DNA from 2 places in the Streptomyces sp. NPDC038200 genome. Region 2 is predicted to be linked to the other one. Evidence: riboswitches for the same ligand, from Rfam matches in the RefSeq annotation. Region 2 holds a riboswitch; the other holds the start of a gene.
The links. A riboswitch is a leader RNA that binds a small molecule or an ion and turns the genes downstream of it on or off. The one in region 2 is predicted to bind cyclic di-AMP.

Region 1: it holds a riboswitch for cyclic di-AMP, as region 2 does, so the genes downstream of both, ACZ7KF_RS26680 (C40 family peptidase) here and ACZ7KF_RS25470 (NlpC/P60 family protein) in region 2, are expected to answer to the same signal.

Annotation. Positions count from the first base shown of each region.
Region 1 covers NZ_JBVJYH010000014.1:172,205-177,387, reverse strand. Annotated here, with positions in the region: gene ACZ7KF_RS26705 (8-amino-7-oxononanoate synthase) at 1-1,039, shown strand, start outside; gene ACZ7KF_RS26700 (DUF397 domain-containing protein) at 1,097-1,318, opposite strand; gene ACZ7KF_RS26695 (helix-turn-helix domain-containing protein) at 1,328-2,188, opposite strand; gene ACZ7KF_RS26690 (ATP-binding protein) at 2,402-2,857, shown strand; gene ACZ7KF_RS26685 (hypothetical protein) at 2,854-3,135, opposite strand; gene ACZ7KF_RS26680 (C40 family peptidase) at 3,281-3,754, opposite strand; cyclic di-AMP (ydaO/yuaA leader) riboswitch at 3,758-3,912, opposite strand; gene ACZ7KF_RS26675 (hypothetical protein) at 4,333-4,638, opposite strand; gene ACZ7KF_RS26670 (ATP-dependent Clp protease proteolytic subunit) at 4,647-5,183, opposite strand, start outside.
Region 2 covers NZ_JBVJYH010000013.1:124,638-129,820, forward strand. Annotated here, with positions in the region: gene ACZ7KF_RS25460 (M23 family metallopeptidase) at 1-363, shown strand, start outside; gene pcrA (DNA helicase PcrA) at 413-2,893, opposite strand; cyclic di-AMP (ydaO/yuaA leader) riboswitch at 3,156-3,321, shown strand; gene ACZ7KF_RS25470 (NlpC/P60 family protein) at 3,330-4,787, shown strand; gene ACZ7KF_RS25475 (hypothetical protein) at 4,807-5,160, opposite strand.

The DNA.
Region 1 (5,183 bases), on a different contig from region 2:
GCTGCTGGACCTGGCGAGCAACGACTACCTGGGCCTGGCCCGCCATCCCGAGGTGACCGAGGGAGCGGCCGAAGCCGCCCGGACCTGGGGCGGCGGTTCCACCGGCTCCCGGCTGGTCACCGGCACCACCGCTCTGCACACGGAGCTGGAGCGGGCGCTGGCCGAATTCTGCGGTGTCGAGGCGGCCCTGGTGTTCTCCTCCGGATACGCGGCCAACCTGGCCGCGGTCACCACGCTCGGCCCGCACGGCTCGCTCATCGTCTCCGACGCGGGCAACCACGCGTCGCTCATCGACGGCTGCCGGCTCGCCCGGGGCGACCGCCAGGTCGTCGGGCACGCCGATCCCGAGGCCGTGCGCAAGGCTCTGGCCACCCACGCGGGCCCGGCGATCGTCGTCTCCGACACGGTGTTCTCCGTCGACGGGGACGAGGCGCCGCTGGCCGCGCTGGCCGCGGCGTGCCGGGAACACGGCGCGGGTCTGGTGGTGGACGACGCCCACGGGCTCGGCGTGCTGGGCGACGGCGGCCGGGGCGCGCCGTACGCGGCGGGGCTGGCGGGCGCGGACGACGTGGTCGTCACGGCCACCCTGTCCAAGTCGCTGGGCAGTCAGGGCGGGGTGGTGCTCGGCCCGGCCCGGGTGATCGACCATCTGGTCAACGCGGCCCGGACGTTCATCTTCGACACGGGCCTGGCGCCCGCGGCGGCCGGTGCCGCGCTGGCGGCGCTGCGGCTGCTGCGGCGCGAGCCCGAACGGGCGGCCCGGGCCCGGGAGGTGGCCGCGGAACTGCACGCACGGCTGACCGCCGCGGGCCTGGAGGCGGTACGTCCGGACGCCGCGGTGGTCTCCGTGCGGGCCCCGTCCCCGGAGCAGGCGGTGCGCTGGGCGGCCGACTGCCGTACGGCGGGCCTGGCCGTGGGCTGCTTCCGCCCTCCCTCCGTGCCCGACGGCATCTCCCGGCTGAGGCTGACCGCCCGCGCGGACCTCTCCGGGACCGAGATCGAACGCGCTGTACGAGTCATCGGCGAGACGCGACCATGAGTCGGCGTGACACGGCCGTGTGTCGCACGAAAAATGATTAGAGACGATCGAATCTGATCAGAGGGTGGTCACGAAGTCGGCCCAGCTGTCGGCGGAGAAGAGCAGTGCGGGTCCGGCCGGCTTCTTGGAGTCGCGCACGGCGAGCAGTCCGGCCCCGGGGCCGGAGCGCGGCCGGGCCGTCTCCACGCAGTTGTTGGCGCCCGTGCTGTAACTGCTGCGCAGCCAGCGCACGTCGTGCAGATCGGTACTGGCAGGGACGTTCCGAGGCAGTGCTGACATGGTGCCTCCTTACGCGCCGTCACCTATCCCGGCGATGTAGTCCAACGAGTCCTCGGGGGAAAGGGCGTGGAACTGAAGGGTGTTGAAGGCCTCGGAGTAGGCCATGAGGTCTTCTTTCCGCTCCAGATAGAGGCTACTCGTCAACTGGTCGAGAACAACAACATCCAGATCAGAAGTGCTCGGAAATGAGAAGATAACGAAAGGCCCGGTCAGGCCGACATGTGCTCCGGCCCCGAACGGCAGTACCTGCAGCCGTACTTGGGGCAGACGGGCGGCCTCCGTCAGCCGCTGAAGCTGCCGGGCCATCACCCCCGGCCCGCCGACCTCGCGGCGCAGCACCGCCTCGTCCAGTACGGCGCTCAGCACCAGCGGCGGATCCGACCGCAGCACGTCCTGCCTGGCCAGACGCACCTCCACCAGCGTGTCCAGGCGGTCCCCGGCCACGTCCTTCACCGCCGCCCGGGTCACCGCGCGGGCGTACTCGGGAGTCTGCAACAGCCCCGGCACGACCGTGGTCTCCAGGGTGCGCATCGCGCTCGCCTGCGACTCCAGGCTGATGAAGTCCCGGTAGGTGGGCGGCAGCACTCCGCGGTAGGCGTGCCACCAGCGGTGCCGGCCGCCCGCGTCCTGCGGCCCCGCCAGCATCAGCAGCACCTCGCGCAGATGCCGGTCCCGCACCCCGTAGGCGTCCAGCAGCAACCGCAGATCGGCCGGTTTCACACCGCTGGAGCCGGTCTCGATGCGGCTCACCTTCGACTGGTGCCAGCCCACCAGCCGGGCCGCCTCACCGCTCGTGAGCCCGGCGCCGGTGCGCAGCATGCGCAGTTCGGCGCCCAGTTTGCGGCGGCGCACTGCCGGACCGTTCTGCATGGGCTCCTCCTTACTCCCTACGGGCCGCCCGCATACGGCCTCTCGTCGCAGAGTTCACCGCATCGAGCGACAGATATATGCACATCTTGGTGGATCGCTCCCCGTGACCGGCCCGTTGGTGGCAGTCTGGCGAACAAGCACCAGTCCGGGACCGTACTCGAACCCCCCGCCGTCTGTCGGACCGCGGTCCCGTGGGAAAGGGACGACGTCGCCATGGCAGACCAGCTGGAAGCATCCGTCACTCTGCCGAGCGATCCCGCCTCGGTCTCCGCCGCGCGCTCCTACGTGGTGGGGACCCTCGCCGAGTGGGGCCTGCCGTCGGACACCGACGTGGCCGACACCGTGCGACTCATCGTGTCCGAACTCGCCACCAACGCCGTACAGCACACCTTCGGACAGTCACCCACCTTCACGGTCGACATCGCCTTGCACCACGACGCACACCTGCGCATCGGTGTCACGGACAGTCATCCACGCTTCCCGAAGAGACTGCCCGCCGCGGTCCAGCAGGACAACGGCCGCGGCATGGTCATCATCCGCTGGCTCACCGCGGAGTGCGGCGGCAGACTCCGGATCCGGCCCACCCGCGAGGGCGGCAAGACGGTCTCGATCGAACTCCCCTGGGCGATCCCGGCCGCACCGGTGACGGCGGGACAGCAGGAAACCTAGCGCACGGAGGCCCGCCGGACCCGGCCGAACGCCCCTCGCAGCAGCGCCCGGAAGGCGTCCGCCGCCGGATTCGTCCCGTCGTTCGTCTCGTCCGCGCGGTACGCCACCGAGACCGTGCGGCGTACCCCCTCCAGAGGCCGTACCCCGACCGGTGCGCTCGCGGAGAGCCGTACGTCCGGACGCGCCCGGCGGAATGCGCTCAGCGACGGCGGCAGCCTGAGGGCATGGACGGACAGCTCATCGTCTTCACCGGCACCCGCGGTGGGACTCGCGGCCATGCCGGTCGCCGACTTCACCTGCACCGGCCGGGCAGGCGGCTGCGCCGGCCCCGGGCCGCCCGTGGGCTTCAGGCGGGCACCGGGGTGACGCTGACGGCCCCGGGAGCGGCCCCGCTGCTGGAGCCGCTCCCGGACTGACGACGGATCAGCTGACCCGGCCGTACCACACGCTCTTCGTCCAGATCTTCTGGAGCTTCACCACGTCTCCGGTCTTCGGGGCGTGCCAGATCTTCCCGTGGCCGGCGTAGATGCCGACGTGGTAGACGCTGGAACCCGAGTGGAAGAAGACCAGGTCGCCCGCCTTGCGGCTGCGGGCGGAGATGTGGTGGGTCTTGTTGTACTGCTGGGCGGCGGTGCGCGGCAGCTTCTTGCCGGCCTTCTTGTAGGAGTAGAGCGTCAGCCCCGAGCAGTCGAACCGGCGCGGTCCGGTGGCACCCCACGAGTACGGCGCGCCCTTCTTGGACGCCGCGATGTGGAGTGCTTTCGTCGCTGTCGTCGCGGCCGAGGCCTCGGTGGCGAGACCGGGCACGGCGATGGAGCCGCCCACGGCGGCCAGGGTGAGGGCCGAGGCCGTGCCGGCCCGGGCCATCAGCGACGGGACACGATTGAGCGCAGTCATGCGCAACCCTTCGTCAGCCGCCTGTGAAGGATGACCTGTCGGATTCGGGCTGGCGAAGTAGCCCGGCCGCGTTGCCGCGGCTTCACCCCAAGGGCTGCTCGGAGCCTGACGTCCGTCTGTCTCGAACAGACGCGCATCCGTTCCGGCGACCCGCCTTGCTTGGGTCCTCCACTCCTGCCGATCCACTCCTGTCGACCGGTCATCCGGGCGGCGGCAGGACTCGGCGTCCGCCCGGACCGCCCCGCCGCGGTGGCGGGGGCTTGTCGTCAGACAGGGATCTTGACTCACTACTGTCCGAAAATCCCAACGGAATCGGGGATTTGTGGCGTTACTCACCACTCACCCGTTCGGGTGGACACTGCTCTGTTCGAGCCGCCGTCAGATCCCGTACGTAGCGCCGGACCTGCGACTTTGCGCCTTCTCGACGACTCACGGACCCGCGCGTCGCGCAACTCGGGAGGCCCGGAAAACGATCTGGAAGTACACCGGTCGGTGGTACGTCGTTCGGGTCGTTTCAACTCCGGTCCCGACGGCTCGTGTCGACGCGCGGGCCCGGCCGGGCCGGACGGGCGTCCGCCTCAGGCGACGCCGTCCGGCGGGAGCGCGACGCGAGCGGCCCGGCGCTCGCCGTCCAGCACCCGCAGCGCCCGTGCCAGCGTGTCCCCGTGCAGCTCCGTCTCGCCCCGCTGATGCATCAGTGTGAGCGCGTCCCGCAGCTCTGCCGCCTTGCGCACCAGAGCCTGGGCCGCCCGCAGCCCGCGGTAGGTGTCCCCCGGGCGGGCCGGGTTGACGCGGCCCAGCAGGTCGACCGCCTCCAGGTAACGGTCGATCAACTCGCCCTCGGCGCGGGTCAGGGCGGGCAGCGGTGGGAGTTCCGGCAGCATGGGCGGGCTCACCTCGCGTCCGGTGCGCCGGGTGTGTCCCGGCGGCTCGGCACGATGCCGTCCACCAGACCGTACGCGAGCGCTCCGGGTGCGTCCAGGATCAGGTCACGCTCCAGATCCTCGTGGACCTGGCCGGCCGTGCGCCCCGTGTGCCGGACGAGCATCTCCTCCATCCGCGCGCGGATCCGGGTCAACTCCTCGGCCTGGATGAGGAGGTCGCTGGGCTGGCCGCGCACCGGCTCGGGCAGGGCGGGCTGCTCGATCACCATGCGGGCGCCGGGCAGGGCGAACCGCTTGCCCGGGGTGCCGGCCGCGAGCAGCACGGCGGCGGAGGCGGCGGCCTGCCCCAGGCAGTAGGTCGCGACGTCGCAGCTGACGTACCGCATCGTGTCGTAGACGGCCGTCATGGCGTCGAAGGAACCGCCCGGCGCGTTGATGTACAGCGTGATGTCCCGGTCCGGGGCCGCGTGTTCCAGGTACATGAGCTGCGCTGTCACATCGCCGGCCGCCGTGTCGTCGACCGGCGTGCCGAGGAAGACGATCCG
Region 2 (5,183 bases):
AGCGCCTACTTCGGCCAGGCCGGCATCAACTGGATGTCGGTGCACACCGGTATCGACTTCCCGGTCTCCTACGGCACCACGGTGATGGCCGCCACCGACGGCACCGTCACCACCAAGTGGAACAGCGCCTACGGCAACATGCTGATCGTGACGGCGAAGGACGGCACGGAGACCTGGTACTGCCACCTCTCCAGCTACCGCGTCGCCTCCGGTTCGACCGTCAAGGCCGGCGAGCCGGTCGCCTATTCCGGCAACTCCGGCAACTCCACCGGCCCGCACCTGCACTTCGAGGTACGGCCGGCGGGCGGAGCGGCCATAGACCCACTGCCGTGGCTGCGCAGCCACGGACTGGACCCCACCTAGACCCCTGGGCCCCGCTCTTCAGCGGGGCCCTTTCGGCCCTTTCGGGCCGCTACAGCTTCTCCACCGGCGCGTACCGCAGCAGCAGCCGCTTCGGCTTGGCTTCGCCGAAGTCGATCGTCGCCTCCGCGTTCGCCCCCGTGCCCTTCACCGCGACGACCGTGCCGAGCCCGAACTGGTCGTGGGTGACCCGGTCCCCGACGGTCAGCGCGACCACCGGCTTCTCCGCCGTGCGCCGCGTGGCGAACCCGGACGCGCCCGAGGCCGAGGAGCGCGAGCGGGTCGAGGACAGCGAGGCCGCGATCCCCGACGCCGGCCCCGAGGACACCGGCGCCGCGGCTCCCGTCCGCTTCCACGCCACATGGGTGGGCGGGATCTCCTCCAGGAAACGGGAGGGCGGGTTGTACGAGGGCTGGCCCCAGGCGCTGCGCATCGCCGACCGCGTCAGGTACAGCCGCTCCCGCGCGCGCGTGATGCCGACGTACGCCAGGCGCCGCTCCTCCTCCAGCTCCTTGGTCTGGCCGAGGGCGCGCATGTGCGGGAAGACGCCGTCCTCCATGCCGGTCAGGAACACGACCGGGAACTCCAGGCCCTTCGCGGTGTGCAGCGTCATCAGCGTGATGACGCCGTCGCCGTCCTCGTCGTCCGGGATCTGGTCGGAGTCCGCGACCAGGGCGACCTTCTCCAGGAATTCGGCGAGCGTGCTCGGCTCGTCCTCCGCGCGCTCCTGCTCGAACTCCAGGGCCACGGCCGCGAGTTCCTGGAGGTTCTCGATCCGGGTCTCGTCCTGCGGGTCGGTGGAGGCCTGCAACTCGGCCAGGTAGCCGGTGCGTTCGAGGACCGCTTCGAGGACCGTGGCCGGTCCGGCGCCGGACTCCACGATCGTGCGCAGGTCCTCCATCAGCGTGTTGAACCGCTTGACCGCGTTGGTGGAGCGGGCGGCCATGCCGTACGCCTCGTCCACGCGCTTCAGGGCCTGCGGGAAGCTGATCTTCTCGCGCTGGGACAGGGCGTCGATCATCGCCTCCGCGCGCTCGCCGATGCCCCGCTTGGGCACGTTGAGGATGCGGCGCAGCGGCACCGAGTCCTCGGGGTTGGCGAGGACGCGCAGGTAGGCGAGGACGTCCCGGACCTCCTTGCGCTCGTAGAAGCGGACGCCGCCGACGACCTTGTAGGGCAGGCCGACGCGGATGAAGACCTCTTCGAAGACACGCGACTGGGCGTTGGTGCGGTAGAAGACGGCGACGTCTCCCGCGCGCGCGTCGCCCGCGTCGACCAGGCGGTCTATCTCGTCGGCGACGAACTGGGCCTCGTCGTGCTCGGTGTCGGCGACGTACCCGACGATTCCGGCGCCCTGGCCGGCGTTGGTCCACAGGTTCTTCGGACGGCGGGACTCGTTGCGCTCGATGACCGCGTTGGCGGCGGACAGGATGGTCTGCGTGGAGCGGTAGTTCTGCTCCAGCAGGATCGTCGTCGCGTTCGGGTAGTCCTCCTCGAACTGGAGGATGTTGCGGATCGTCGCGCCCCGGAAGGCGTAGATCGACTGGTCCGCGTCACCCACCACGCACAGCTCGGCGGGCGGGATGTCGTGCTCGCTCGGCGGGACGTCCTCGTCGTGCTCGGTGGTGCCCACCAGCTCGCGCACCAGGGCGTACTGGGCGTGGTTGGTGTCCTGGTACTCGTCCACCAGGACGTGCCGGAAACGGCGGCGGTAGTGCTCGGCGACGTCCGGGAAGGCGCGCAGCAGGTTGACCGTCGTCATGATCAGGTCGTCGAAGTCCAGCGCGTTCGCCTCGCGCAGCCGCGACTGGTACAGGGCGTACGCCTGCGCCAGGGTCTTCTCGAAGCCGTCGGCGGCCTGGGCGGCGAAGTCCTCCTCGTCGATCAGCTCGTTCTTCAGATTGCTGATCTTGGCGCTGAAGGACTTGGGCGGGAAGCGCTTGGGATCGAGGTCCAGGTCACGGCAGACCAGGGCCATCAGGCGCTTGCTGTCGGCGGCGTCGTAGATCGAGAACGACGACGTGAAGCCGAGCCTCTTGGACTCGCGGCGCAGGATCCGCACGCAGGCGCTGTGGAAGGTCATCACCCACATCGCGTTCGCGCGCGGGCCGACGAGCTGCTCCACGCGTTCCTTCATCTCGCCCGCGGCCTTGTTGGTGAAGGTGATCGCGAGGATCTGGCCCGGGTGGACGTCCCGCTCGCCGAGCAGGTGGGCGATGCGATGGGTCAGCACGCGGGTCTTCCCGGAGCCGGCGCCGGCGACGATGAGCAGCGGGGAGCCGGCGTGCACGACCGCGGCGCGCTGGTTCTCGTTCAGCCCGTCCAGGAGGGCCGCCGAGTCGAGCGCGGGACGCGGGGCGCCGTTGCGGTAGTACGCGTCCCGGTCCGGCGGCACGTCGAACTTCCCGCCGAACAGATCGTCCGGAATCGGCTCCGGAGCGTGATCGTCCTCGGGCGGCGGCGGGGGCTCCTCCTCGCGCCCGCGCGAGGGCTGGAGGTCCGCCAGGAAGCTGTCGTCAAAGAGGCTGCTCATCGCTCTACGAGTCTAGGGCGCCCCACCGACAACCGGTCGCCGTCCCCGGAACATGGCCCGCTTCCCGGCCAGTTGATCTTCGTGTCAACAACGCCCGTCAGCCGCTCACCCAACGGAAGCGCCTGGTCACGCGCACGTGAAACCTTGCCCAGGTCACGGAAATGTATCGGACAAACCGCGCACCAACCTTCACAGAAGACACACGAGTTGGCTAGTTTGCCGTCAGGCCGCACGACCCCTCTCCGGCGAACGTCGCCGGGCCATGCGGCCTCCGCCGAGTCCGGCGCACCCCGCACGGTGCCCGGAGCCGGGGACCCACCGTTCCTGGGGTGAATCGGCCGACTCCCGCCAGGGACGAGGCCGTAGGGCAACCCTTCCACCCGCCCGAACCCGACAGCTAACCCGGTAGGCGGCAGCACGGAAGGAGTCGCCACTCTTGGCGTCGCACCGCAAGCCGCGCCCCGGCGGGACCCAGGGGGCGGGCATCCGCACCCCCGCCCTCGCCACCGCCGCTCTCACCTCTGTGGCCGTGTTCTCCCAGACCGCCGAGGCCACGTCCGCGGCCGGTCACGGCAGGCCGAGTCTGGAGGAGGTCGAGCGGAAGATCGACGACCTGTACCGCCGGGCGGAGTCGGCGGCCGAGACATCCGTCACGTCCGGCACGGGCAGGGAGCGGGGCGAGAGGACCGAGCGGGCCGAATGGGTCCAGGAGGCCGAGCGGGCGCGGCAGGCCGAGCGGGCCGAGCGGGCGCAGCAGGCCGAACGGGCCGAGTCCGCGCGGCGCCGTGCGGACAGCCTCCAGCGGCTCCGCGACGAGGTCGCCCGGCGCGCCCAGGACCGCGGCCTGCCCACCCAGCGCGGCGCCCTCCCCGCCCAGCGGGGCGCCCTGTCCGCCCGGCAGGGGACGATCCCGGCACAGCGCGGCACCGGCAAGGCCGGGCTCGGCACCGCTGCGGCCCCGGACACCGCCCCCGGCGTTCCCGTACGGGGCACGGGCACCACGCCGTCCGTGCCGCCCACGTCGTCCGTGCCGTCCGCGCGGGATACGGCTCGCACGCGGGACACGGCTCTCACCTCGCCCGTGCAGGACCGAGGCATCCCTTCATACGTACCGGACGCGGGGATCGCTCAGCCCGTACGGGACACGGCGTTCGTTCAGCCGGTACGGGACACGGCGTTCGTTCAGCCGGTACGGGACACGGCGATCACCCGGCCGGTGACGGACCGGGGCACCGCTCAGCCCGTCCGGGACGCGCACATCGCCCCGCACCTTCGGGACACCGGGGCCGCTCCCCTCCAGGACACCGGGGTCACTCCCCTTCGGGACACCGGGGTCGCTCCGCGGGTTCGGGACGGGGGCGACGCACCGGCCGGGCCCGGTACCGCCGCCGCGGCGCCGGCGGACGGCTCGCAGGAGGCCACCGCGAGCGACCCGAAGGCGGCCAAGGCCAGAATCCAGCGGAAGATCGCCCACGCGCGTGTGCTGCTGGCGCAGCGGACCGCCCAGGGCGCCGGCACACCGTCCGGCACGTACGCGAGCAAGGCCAGGAAGGCGATCTCCTTCGCCCGTGCCCAGCTCGGCAAGCCGTGCCTGTCGGGCACCGCCGGTCCCGGCTCCTACGACTGCTCGGGCCTGGTCCAGGCCGCCTGGAAGTCCGCGGGCGTCACGCTTCCGCGCACCGCACGGGAACAGGCCGACGCCGGCACACCGGTCCCGCCGGACGAGGCCCGCCCCGGCGACCTCGTGTTCTTCCACGACGACGTCAGCCATGTCGGGCTCTGGACGGGCAACGGCATGGTGATCCACGCCCCCAGGCCGGGTGCGTACGTCCGCGAGGAGCCGGTCTCCGGCGTCGATGAGGCGGCCGTCCACAGCGTCGTACGGCCGGGCTGACCCCCGGCCTCGGCGGGGGTCAGGTCCAGAGGACGGCGATGAAGACGTTGGCCGTGGTCAGCAGGCCGACCAGGCCGAACACGCCCTTGTCGATCCGCTCCTCGTCGCGCTTCACGTAGACCAGGCCGAGGATCACGATCAGCAGCGCCAGCTTCACGCCGATCTTGACGGTGTTGACGTGGTGATCGTCGGCCTGGTTCAGACCGACCAGGGCCACACCGGTGACCAGCATGGTCACCGCGCCGTGCAGCATGCCCGGCACGAACCGGGCCGTGCCCCGGCCCATCGCCTTCATCTGGGTGAGGAAACCGCCGAGCAGCGCGGCGATACCGACGATGTGCAGGCCGACGAAGAGATGGATGAGTACGTCCATGGGGCCGGAGCCTAACCAGCACC